Regions from separate parts of the Chlorogloeopsis sp. ULAP02 genome, predicted to be linked through region 2. Evidence: riboswitches for the same ligand, from Rfam matches in the RefSeq annotation. Region 2 holds a riboswitch; the other holds the start of a gene.

Region 1 (5,938 bases), on a different contig from region 2:
ATAGGGAACAGGGGACAGAGAACGGAAAATTGTAATAAGTTTGTTTAGGTACTTATTATCGATATAAACCAGAGGTTATAAACTGTGATTATAGTTATCGATAATTACGATAGCTTTACTTATAATTTAGTTCAATACTTAGGAGAATTAGCAGCAGATTTCCCAGTAGCCGCTGATATCAAAGTTTTTCGTAACGATAAAATTACCCTAAATGAAATTCGTACTCTCAAGCCAGATGGAGTGTTAATATCTCCAGGGCCAGGACGTCCAGAAGATGCAGGAATTTCCCTAGAATTAATTGAAAAACTTGGAGATAATTTGCCAATTCTAGGAGTTTGTTTGGGACATCAAAGTATCGGTCAGGTATTTGGCGGTAAAATAGTTTCTGCGCCAGAGTTGATGCACGGCAAAACTTCTCAAGTTTCTCACACTGGGATCGGTGTTTTCCGGGGATTGGAAAATCCCATCACAGCAACCCGATATCACAGTTTGGTGATTGATCGCCAAACTTGCCCAGATGTTCTAGAGATTACGGCTTGGGTTGAAGATGGCACAATCATGGGAGTACGACACCGGAACTATCCTCATATAGAAGGCGTCCAATTTCACCCAGAGAGTGTACTCACTTCTTCAGGTAAGCAGTTACTGCGAAACTTTCTGGCAACATTACAAATGAGGACAAGAGAGTAATTAATGAAACGACGGCAACTGATGGGCTATGCTGGAGCGGGATTGGCAACAACCATCATGACTAATTTGGGTTCTAACCTGCAAGCTAATGCCCAATCTCGCAGTAGTTCATTAACAGTTCAGTGGTTGGGGCATACTTGCTTTCTATTTACTGGTGATGGTACGAAAATTTTGGTTAATCCATTTCGTACAGTTGGTTGTACCGCCGGTTATCGTGCGCCAAAAGTGGCAGCAGATTTAGTACTAATTAGTAGTCAATTGCTAGATGAAGGCGCGGTGGAAAATCTACCTGGAAATCCCAAGTTGATTTACGAAGCGGGAGCCTATGAATTTCGAGGAATTAAATTTCAAGGAATTGCTCTCGATCATGATCGCAAAGGGGGTAGGCAGTTTGGTAAAAATACAGCTTGGCAATGGAATCAGTCTGGAATCAATATCCTACATCTAGGAGGAGCTGCTGCACCAATTTCCATTGAACAAAAAATCCTAATTGGGCGTCCCGATGTAGCATTTGTACCTGTAGGGGGCGGGCCAAAAGCTTATAATGCCCAGGAAGCAAAACAAGCAATTCAAGTTATCAATCCTAAATTAATTATTCCTACCCATTACCGTACAAAAGCAGCCGATGGTAACGCCTGCGATATTGCTCCCTTGGATGACTTTTTGAAATTAATGGATGGAATGACGGTTCGTCGTAGTAATAGTGACACAGTTACTATTAGTTCTGGTAATTTGCCGGAGAATGGAGCAATACAGGTTTTAAGTTACAAGTTTTAGTGTGTAGGGCAGCCTCATGCCTGCCCTTTAAAATTTAATACCAAACTACAGAGGTAAAAAAGTGAACATAAGTTAGCTCAAATCCGTTGCTTCCCAACCCAACTAACCCGTTTTTGAATACCATAGCCATCTTCAATTGTGCGATCGCGATAAGAACCTGCTCGTGATTGAATCACTATCCAGTTAAGCTGTTCTTGATCTGAAATGTTGCGCAAGCAGCGTTCTCCTTCAGAATCTACACGGATTACAGTTCCCTCAGAGACTGGAAAGACACAATCATCCACTTGAAATTCTCCCTGACCTTGAATGAAAATATAAATTTCTTCGTTTAATTGATGCTTGTGATAGAACGGTATGGATTTAAGAGGTTGTAAGGTATTAAGGGAAATCTCTGCACTAGTCAACTGAAGCAATTGCTTTAAAAATACCTTACCTTCTAGCTTAATCGAGGGTTCCTGAGCTTCAAAAAAATACTGCTCCAAATCAGAAAATTTCCCGAAATCTACAACAGTAAAGTTATTTCCAGATCTAGTGATTGGCATAGATTGCATCATGGTTACTATTGACTTTTAAATTGCAAGTTACAAGCTAATTTAGCAAAGCTTACTTGTAAAATGCAAGTAATACTCGAACTTTGATTTTTGATAGATGACACAATTAAAACGCTCTTACTGTCCGATCGCATCCACGCTGGATTTAATCGGCGATCGTTGGACGCTATTGGTAATTAGAGACATGATGTTTTTTGGTAAACAGCGATTTGAGGAGTTTTTAGAATCTCCGGAAGGAATTTCGACTAATATCTTAGCAAATCGACTCAAGTCTCTTGAAGATTTGGGTTTGATAGTCAAGCAGCCATACGGTAATCATCCTCGGCGAATGAACTACCAACTTACAGAACAAGGACAAAGTCTTCGCCCTGTGCTTATAGCAATGATTGAATGGGGGTTAGAGCATATTCCTGAAACAATGATTCCGAAAGGTGGCTCCACTCAAAATCAAGATGGAGTAGGAGAAGTGAGGGAGTGAGGGATTGAAATAGAATTCTTCTGTCTAGCCCCTAGCTCCCACTTGTATAAATCTTTAATCATTTTTCTCAAAAATTTTAGTATCTTCGGGGATTCTTCTTACCATGAAAGTAGTACAATTGTTCTAGTAAAGCTAAATTTTGCCAACACTATAAGAGTGCGATCGCTTTATGACGACACAAATGCACAGTGTAATAGCAGCTCAAGTCGATTCTAAAACAATTACTAGATCCTCCTTTAAAGAATACGAGCAAGAGCAGGCTGAGGTAGCAGCGCTTTCAAGTGATCTAAATTCCTCTTTTGGGGCTCTCTTTCATGCCACCGCAACTATTCTGCGTCATGCCTTCTTTTTAGCCGAATTAAAAAAAACGCACTCTCAACGAGAATACAAAAAGCTGCTTTCTGAACACGGCTTCTTAGATGAAGAAAAGAAATATCTAAAGGTAGCAGCAGCCTTTCAAAAATTTTCACCTCAAGATTTAGCGCAAATTGAACCGAGAACCATATATCAGCTAGCAGAAAACAGCAAGAAATATCAGCCAGTGATTGATCAGCTATTAGATTTGGCAGAAGTTTCTCAAAAAGCAGTACGAGAGCTAGTCAGAAAGCAACGTCAACCCAGGGAAATAAAACCCGAAAAACCCAGTATCTGGAGACGCACAAAAAATGGCGGTAGGTACTGTCAAATTCCCCCCATTCATGAAGAAAATGAACGGACTGGAATTACTTTACAAAAAATGATGGATACAGAAGGACTTAGCGCTCAAAAGATTGTGGCAGAGGCGATCGCCTTACGGCAAGCATACAAAGAAGGAAAATTAATACTCGTACAAGAAACAGTTAATTAACAGCCCTAAAAAGTTTATTGGGGTAAGGTTGGAATTCTAGCCAAAATGCCTTTCTTAAGGGGTTCAGGACGTTCTGACCAAGATAGTAAACCATCAGGTTTAGTGTAATATTGGCTAGCACATTCCAAAATTGCGGATGCACTGTGATCGATTGGTAAATCTCCAAATAGATAAGTTAATTTACCACAACCAGCAAAAGCGACAACACAAGAATGACTGCAAGCGCTCATGCATTCGACTTCCTGAATTGAGAAATCATGTTTCAAATGCCAATCTTGCGCTAAGTTCTGAAGCTGTTGTAGTAACTTTTGGCCTCCACTTTCACCGACTCGCTTGCCATCTTGCCATGTGGTGGCACAAGTTTTACAAACAAATAAAGTATGAGAAGGGACATTCGTGTCCTGAGTTGCGGAAATATTTGCTACAGCAGTCATCTGTTCCTCGCAGATACATTGGAAATAATTTGTTCACTTCGGCGGGCATTCTGACTTACAAAGACAAAAGTTGTGTGACTTTTGATTTGATTACAGTTGCGGGACAGCGTCGGATTTGCACCGTACTTTCCCCGTTACCTCTGATGGCTGTTCCCCATTAGAACCGAATATTTTTCATCATAACATCAATGCGTTTTGTCACTGAGATCAAGGATGAACGCGATGTTAGCAAGTTAATATGACAGTGCAGCACATAGACAAAAGCCGCTATTGCTGAATTGAATCATAATGAAGTACTTACTTAACACAGAAAGACTGAGTCTGTGGCCATGCCAAAACGAGGATTTGAACTCCTTGCACAAGCTATGGACTGATGCTAATGTACGGCGATTCCTCTGGGACGATCGCCAAATTTCCTGTGAAGAAGCGCAATCTTTTATCGAGACAAGTACAGCAAATTTTACAAATTACGGCTACGGAATTTGGCTATTTTCTGAAAATCAGAATGACTTGATGATTGCCGGATTCGCAGGTTTGCTTAATTCATCGCAGGAACCACCGAGTCTCATCTTTGGCACTCGCCCCTCACTTTGGGGACGCGGTTATGCTAAAGAAGCTGCACGGGCAATACTTGATTATGCCTTTGATGTGCTTGATTTGGAATGTGTGATCGCAGATGTTGATGAACCGAACAAAGCTTCGATAAAAGTACTTGAGGCTCTAGGTATGACTAGGACTCGACGGGCGCTCGTCAATGGACGACCACTTCTATACTATGAGATTCATCCACATAGGCACATTTAAGTAAGTCAACATAAATAAACTAAAAACATAGATCCCCGACTTTTCTAAAAAGTTGGGGGTCTTGCAGTAACATTGTCGGTAGAAAATTCCTGTATATTTATTGATTTTTGCGAAAAATTTAGATCCATTTGTACTGGAATCAAAGTTGCATATGAATTACTGCCTCATAGACTCCCGTGCTATATGTAGAGTCTAATTTCTATTAATTCTTCCAAGAAACGCTTATGAATAATCTCCGCATCTACCGACGGCGTTTCCTCAAAGCTGGTGCTTTTGCTGTTGGAAGTTATGCAGTTACTAGCACTGATATCCTGCGTTCCTGGGCAACTCAGAGTGAACCTATAGATGCGATCGTGATTGGCAGTGGCTTTGGCGGCGCGGTTGCTGCGCTGCGGTTAGCACAAGCTGGAATAAAAACGATTGTGTTAGAACGCGGACGTCGTTGGACTTTGACTGAAGAACAAAACACCTTTGCTAGTGTGCGTACTCCAGATAGTCGTTCTTTGTGGCTAAATTCCTCTTCTGTTCCTGTACTCGGTATTTTTAAACCTACTGCTATTGATGATTGTACAGGTGTGTTGGAGGTTCTAGAAGAAAATGGCATTGGTGTATTGGCAGGTGCAGGTGTAGGTGGCGGTTCTCTTGTCTACTCTGCTGCTACCTACGAACCATCACGCGCTAATTTTGATCGAGTCTTCCAAGGAGCAATCTCTTATGATGAGATGGCTGAGGTATATTATCCTAGAGTTCGCTCCATACTAAAGCCTAGCCCTATCCCAGCAGATATTTTGGCGTCAGAGTACTACCGCCTAACACGTGTCACTCTAGAACAGGCGGCAAATGCAGGTTTGCCTGGAAAGCTATTGGACATGAATCTCGACTGGGATGTGGTTCGCCAAGAAATTTCTGGAGAGCGCGTTTCTTCTGCGATCGCTGGCGAATTTTTATATGGAAATAATAGCGGCTGTAAGAACAGCTTGGATCGCAACTATCTGCTACAGGCAGAACAGAGCGGATTTGTTCAAATCTTGCCATTACATATAGTGACAGATATCTACGAGTTGCCGGAACATCGCTATGCAGTTTTTTGTAATCAAATCGATGAAGGCGGGAATGTCATACAAAAGCTCACCTTTACGAGTAGGCACGTTTTTTTAGCGGCTGGTTCGATGGGAACGTCAAAGCTTCTAGTGAAAGCAAAAGTTAAAAGAACGCTGCAAAACCTAAATGATGCTGTGGGAGAATTCTGGGGTAGTAATGGTGATAGTCTTGGTCTTAGAGTTGGTCTACCACCCACTAACCCCACTCAGGGTGGGCCATTAAGCGTTGTCATTGAAGATCATGCTAATCCACTTGC
Region 2 (5,938 bases):
AGGGGCGTGGGTAGCCTGCGTCTGGAATAGTGATTGGCCGAAAAAAGCTGCACTTTCAGCTCTACAACAACAAGCTGAGTTAGTAAATATTATTGAAAAATTGCAATCACTAAATTTCAATGCCCTGATTTTACAGGTACGGCCGGAAGGCGATGCATTGTATGCTTCTCAAATAGAACCTTGGAGTGCTTGGTTAACAGGAACTCAAGGTCAAGCACCAATTCCATTTTACGACCCTTTGGAGTTTGCGATCGCTCAATGTCGCAAACGTAATATCGAACTTCATGCTTGGTTCAACCCCTATCGTGCTAAAACTTCCATCAAGCAAGGCAGTAATGTCCGTCCTCACATAGCAGTTACAAATCCAGAATATGTTTATCAGTGGGGCAATCAACTGTGGATGGAACCAGGAGCAAAAATTGTTCAAGATAGAGCCTACAACGTCATTCTAGACGTGGTGCGACGTTATGATATCGATGGCATTCACCTAGATGACTATTTTTATCCCTATCCCATCCAAGGGCAATCTTTTCCAGATAGTAAAACTTATGCCGCCTATCAAGCAGCTGGTGGTAAACTCAGCTTGGGCGACTGGCGACGAGAAAATGTTAATCAAATGGTACTGCGTCTAGCAGAGGGAATTAAATCAACAAAACCCGATGTCAAATTTGGCATTAGTCCCTTCGGTATTTACCGTCCCGGACAACCCCCTGGCATTGTTGGTTTAGATGCCTACAATGTACTGTATGCCGATGCTAAAAAATGGCTGGAACAAGGCTGGATTGATTATATCGCCCCGCAGCTTTACTGGCGTACCGACCAAACACAACAAAGTTATCCAACCCTGTTAAAGTGGTGGACAGAAACTAATCCGAAACAGCGACACATTTACGCTGGTAACAATATCTCTCAGTTAGACGGCAAAGCCTGGAAAGATGAGGAAATAGAAAAGCAAATCAAGATTAGCCGCAACCTAGTGGGAGATTTATCTTTGGGGAATATTTTCTTTAGCACCAATTCTCTGATCGAAAATCGTCAAGGCATCTCTGAGACGTTCCAAAATTCGCTGTATGCCAAACCTGCTTTAGTTCCTACTATGTCTTGGCAGAATGCAACACCACCAGCACCGCCCACTGCATTGCAAGTAAGTAACCGCAAGCTTTCTTGGCAGCCGGGTGATGATAAAAAGATTCGTTCTTGGACACTTTACAAGCAGAGTGGCGATAGTTGGACACTTCAGCGAATTTTATCAGCTGGTACTACTTTTGCCACTGTTGAACCGGGAACCTATGCTGTGTGTGCAGTAAATCGGTTAGCAAATGAAAGTGTAGGAGTGGTGATATCGGTAATATAAAAGGAAGGACACGGAGACACTTGAAGGAGTGAAGGTATGAAAGAGGGAAGGTATGAGGGTATTATTCTCATTCTCTCGTTCCCTAGCTCTCTTGCTCCCTCGTCTCTCCCTTTTCAGCAAGCATTTCATGTTAACTAAATTATTAAATTTTACGAATTAGCTTCTATACTTTCAATGTATTGGCTTTCCATGAGAAATGCTCCCCTAGCAAAGCGCACGCCCCAGTAACCTCCAGGGCGGCGATCTAGAACTACGCCTTCTTCGCCAATTTGAATCACATCCGGGGGACGCAGCATGGGCATCGGTTCAGCGGTTTTGACATAGGGCGGTAATGCCACAACACGGACTTTACTGCCAACGGTAAACTCTTTGGACATAACTAGGGGCTGGGGGACAGGGGATAGGGGACAGGGAACAGTTAACAAACAACTAATTGAATGATAACTGTTCACTGATAACTGATAACTGATAACTGCTAAGGAGCTTGCCAAATTTTTTGATGGTACTGCTCTATGTCTGCGTAGGGATCTATGGGAGGATGGGAGTGGTCGTGAGTGTGATGATGGTGGTGATGATGATCGTGAGAATGCCCATGTCCATGATGATTGGCTAAAGCTGCTAGCCGGAATTTGCACATTTCACAATTCATCTGTACTTGTCCTAATTGAGTTTCAATTTCTCGCTCTCGCAGTACAGAAAATAACTGTGGATGCAAACCCATTTCTGGCAGAGAAGTCATCACAATTTCTGGGTGTTGTTCCTGCTGTTGGGCTGTTATGTTAAAGATTTTTTTCACTAAAGCGCCCGTGAACAGGAAATATGGTAGGACAATGATACGTTTTGGCTGGTAGAGGCGGGCGCGACGAAAGCCTTCTTCGAGCCTGGGGTGGGTAATGCCAATAAAGCAAGTTTCAACAGTAGAGTAGCCACTGCCTTCCCAAAGAATGCGAGCGAGTTTGTAAACATCACCATTGGCATCGGGATCGCTAGAACCACGCCCGACAAATAAAAGTACTGTATCAGCGCGAGAAATTTGATGGGGGTTATTTTCTGGCTTGTCGAGTTCTGCTAGACGCGATCGCCACAATTCGATAATGGCAGGGGTAATGCCAAAGTGCCTGCCGTAGTGAAATTTCAACTGCGGATACTTGCTCTTGGCGCGATCAAGTTCATTAGTAATATCGAATTTATTATGTCGTGCAGCGAAGAGCAGCACTGGTAACACGGAAAATTCCGTGTAGCCTTTTTCTTGGCACTGGTCGATTCCTTCTTGAATAGTAGGGCCAGTTAATTCCAAAAAACAAGGCATAACTGGACGTGATGCATCTAAAGATTGATAGATAGCAGCAAAATCTAATAAAGCTTGCCTCCCTTCTGCATCCCTTGTACCATGACCAATCATCAATAAAGGACGTTTTATCGGCAGCGCAGGTAATTGCAGGCGATCGCTGGTTGGATATTCCAATTGGGTGAGACTTGTTGTGTTAAAAATAGGCATTCTGAGTTTAAGCTCCTTTCCTGTGCAACGCAGGAAATAGAGTGAGCAAGTAACAGATCGGCGTTCTGGCTTACGAAAATCAAATTCGCTTACAGCTGCGGCACAGCCTCGGACTTGCACCGATGTTTCCCTCTTCTGTTACGGTTCACAGTTGCCTTGTTATCTTAACTGAATCTCGTCCAGTTCCAAAATGCAGGGGGAGGGGGTAGAATTTTTTACAATCACTGAGCTTATACTCGTATAAAACTGTCAGCGAGCAACTCATCACAAATTTCAACTAGGTATTAAACCATATTAAGTATATTTTATAACATTGATTTACAACTCCTACCGATTTTGCAACAGACGCTACAAGTTTCGTACAGAGCAGATTTTTGTGTAGGTTACTTTACCAACTCCCAGTACCACGCCTAACAAAAACCGATCGCTACTTCTGTGAAATAGTCGAACGCGCTGCCAAACTCATCTGCACCACACCAGAATTCGACGAACTCGCGCAAGAAATCGGACTCGGTTCCCACACAAACGGCGTTACTATTGAGAGCGATCGCGCTAAACTCAGGGCAGAACTCGATGGCATGATAGCCCACCTCTACGGTTTAACAGCAGAAGAATTTGCCTACATCCTCACTACTTTTCCTCTCGTTCCCGAACAAGTCAAACAGGATGCACTAGAAGCTTATCGCACCTTTGCCGTTACGAGCAACATAAATTAGTAGACTGAAATCTTGCACCATTTCCAACAGTCTGGAGGCAAAGCCTCTAAATGCTCGTTACCAGGTTGAACCTGGTAACAAGAACTAGAGCCAGAGGCTCTCTCAATCGTAGGTAAAGCTCTTCCCGCAGGGGTATGGTGCAAGATGTGAATAGAGCGATCGGGTTAAAATTGTACATTATGATTTTTTTGTAAAACAGGCAATAAGAGAGATTAAAAATGCTAAAGGCATTAGAGTTTCAAACAAATATTCTGTGGTTCCAATAAATATAAATTTGCTGTATATTAACTCATATCAATTGTGTCTTTTGCCAAAAGTTCTGCTGCTTCTTGCAAAAGCTCATGTTGTTCTTGTTGAATTTTGGCTAATCGCTCTTGAATTTCTGCTAGTCTTTGCTGTTTATTAAAGTGAAGCAGTTGGGCATTGGCTGGTGGTAACAGCGGTAATTGATCAGTTGTGCGATCGCTTGTGATTTTTTGAATAGTCAAACTACCAATTTTAGTAAATGATAAAAAGCTCAGTTTAATAACAGCCAAAAGTAATTTGAAAGGAATTTGCAAGATTGACCAACTAGCTGTTTCAATCAAGCGTACAATTGCTTTGATGATACTCCAAATTATCGATATAGCAAACAGCAGAATAATTAAACTAATAATTGGATGATTAGTTGCCCAACTCAAAATTTCTAATAATCTGAGAATTGCAGGGTGTTCCCTCAGCCAATCATCCATAGAAGCGGAAATTGCAGTTTGAATTGCTGACGATGTTGAGATGGGAATTTGTTCAGCAGTTTGCAATGTTTGCTCTAGAGAATTTTTAGCTTGCTCAAAATTAGTAGTAACTGTATTAATGGCGCGATCAGTTGCTTGTGTTGCTGTTTGTTTCAAAGACTTGCCAACTTGCTGGGCTGAATCAGTTACAGAAGTAAATTTATCGTCAAAAAAATATTTAACTTGCTGAAAGCGTTGTGACGCTCCTTCAGTCCAATTTATTTTGATTTGAGGTGTCATACCAATTTTGGATTTTGGATTTTGGATTAAAACCATTGATTAGTAGGCTTGTCCAAAATTTTGAAACAAGACTCCCTACGGGATTTTGGTGTCATATTGTCTCCTTGTCTCCCCATTCCCTTCTTTCTTGATGAGCAATTCTACGCAATACTGAGAAAAGCTTGCTTTGTTTGCTAAAACTGTTATGCATCATCTGGAGGAACAATTACGCCGCTTAGTGAAAGAGGCTTGTGAATATCCAGCCGGAAATCCACAGCGTCAAAAGCGACTTACCCAAATCATTCGTTTGGCTGCAAACAAACTCTGGAAGGAAAATACTCCATATTATCAAGATGCACTACAACAAACTTGGTTGTATTTCTGCTCAAATGTTTGTGGAGCATATGACGCTACACGTGGATCTGTAATCACTTGGCTGAATACTTATCTGAGATGGAGATTGCAAGACTTTTACCGTCAGCAGCAGGAGGACAAAACTAAAAAAGCATATCTTAATATTAATCAATTCACTTTCGGCGATCGCACTCAAATCTATTACCTGGAAGAAAATTTGGCTGCTCCAGCGGATCTGCCTCCCATTTTAGAAACTGTAAAGTTTTGGGTGGAAGAAGATATTGATGGAGAATTGCGTAACACCCACATTCAAGGGCATCCAGAAGTTAATTGTCAGGTGTTAATTTTAAAACGTTTACCACCAGAAGTAAGTTGGAAGGAACTATCGGCGCAATTTGGTTTGTCTGTCTCTACTTTAAGCAGTTTTTATCAGCGTCAATGTCTGCCACGCTTACGTAATTTTGCTGAAAGGGAAGGATTTTTATAAAAAAATAGATTAGAATACATGTTTAAGTACCTAAACAAAATTAATTACACATTTTTTTGCTGTTCCCTGTTAAGAGTTTCCTGTTCCCTTGCCTCTACCCATAACTTTAATTTTGCCTAACCACTTATCTGTTCCCCGTTATTTCTTTTTCCCAGGCTGGAGCCTGGCAAAGCATCGATTGAGCTACAGCTTCGCAGTTTTCATCACTATGCATCTCATGTCTTTGAGCAGCAAGAACAGAAAACCGATCAGGCAGATGTGGTAGTGTACTTCACTTAGATGAAAGGCGCTGTATGATGCTAGTTGTTTGCACCCCTGGGTTTTTCGATTCCTGCTCCAGAATGTTGTATAAATTTTGTAATAATTCTTTAGTTGTGTAGGGTTTAGCGATAAATAATTTAACAGCTGCAAACCCTGCGAGTTTATCGCTGGGTGCTAAACCACTAACGGCAATTATTTTGACAAGTGGATTAATTTTTTGTAAGGCGCGAATGGTAGTTGCACCATCCATTGAGGGCATCATCATATCTACCAAAACCA

The links. A riboswitch is a leader RNA that binds a small molecule or an ion and turns the genes downstream of it on or off. The one in region 2 is predicted to bind cobalamin.
Region 1: linked by a shared signal. The riboswitch ahead of U2718_RS10055 (DUF1636 domain-containing protein) and the one ahead of U2718_RS32025 (sirohydrochlorin chelatase) in region 2 are both predicted to bind cobalamin.

Annotation. Positions count from the first base shown of each region.
Region 1 is NZ_JAYKTT020000021.1:14,564-20,501, forward strand. It holds gene U2718_RS10030 (aminodeoxychorismate/anthranilate synthase component II) at 85-690, shown strand; gene U2718_RS10035 (MBL fold metallo-hydrolase) at 694-1,467, shown strand; gene U2718_RS10040 (cupin domain-containing protein) at 1,545-2,021, opposite strand; gene U2718_RS10045 (helix-turn-helix domain-containing protein) at 2,116-2,496, shown strand; gene U2718_RS10050 (hypothetical protein) at 2,666-3,343, shown strand; gene U2718_RS10055 (DUF1636 domain-containing protein) at 3,358-3,777, opposite strand; cobalamin riboswitch at 3,800-3,960, opposite strand; gene U2718_RS10060 (GNAT family N-acetyltransferase) at 4,066-4,581, shown strand; gene U2718_RS10065 (GMC oxidoreductase) at 4,806-5,938, shown strand, end outside.
Region 2 is NZ_JAYKTT020000088.1:11,228-17,165, forward strand. It holds gene U2718_RS32015 (glycoside hydrolase family 10 protein) at 1-1,354, shown strand, start outside; gene sipA (regulatory protein SipA) at 1,504-1,731, opposite strand; gene U2718_RS32025 (sirohydrochlorin chelatase) at 1,830-2,852, opposite strand; cobalamin riboswitch at 2,891-3,026, opposite strand; gene U2718_RS32030 (hypothetical protein) at 3,227-3,568, shown strand; gene U2718_RS32035 (hypothetical protein) at 3,853-4,578, opposite strand; gene U2718_RS32040 (sigma-70 family RNA polymerase sigma factor) at 4,763-5,398, shown strand; gene U2718_RS32045 (response regulator) at 5,670-5,938, opposite strand, start outside.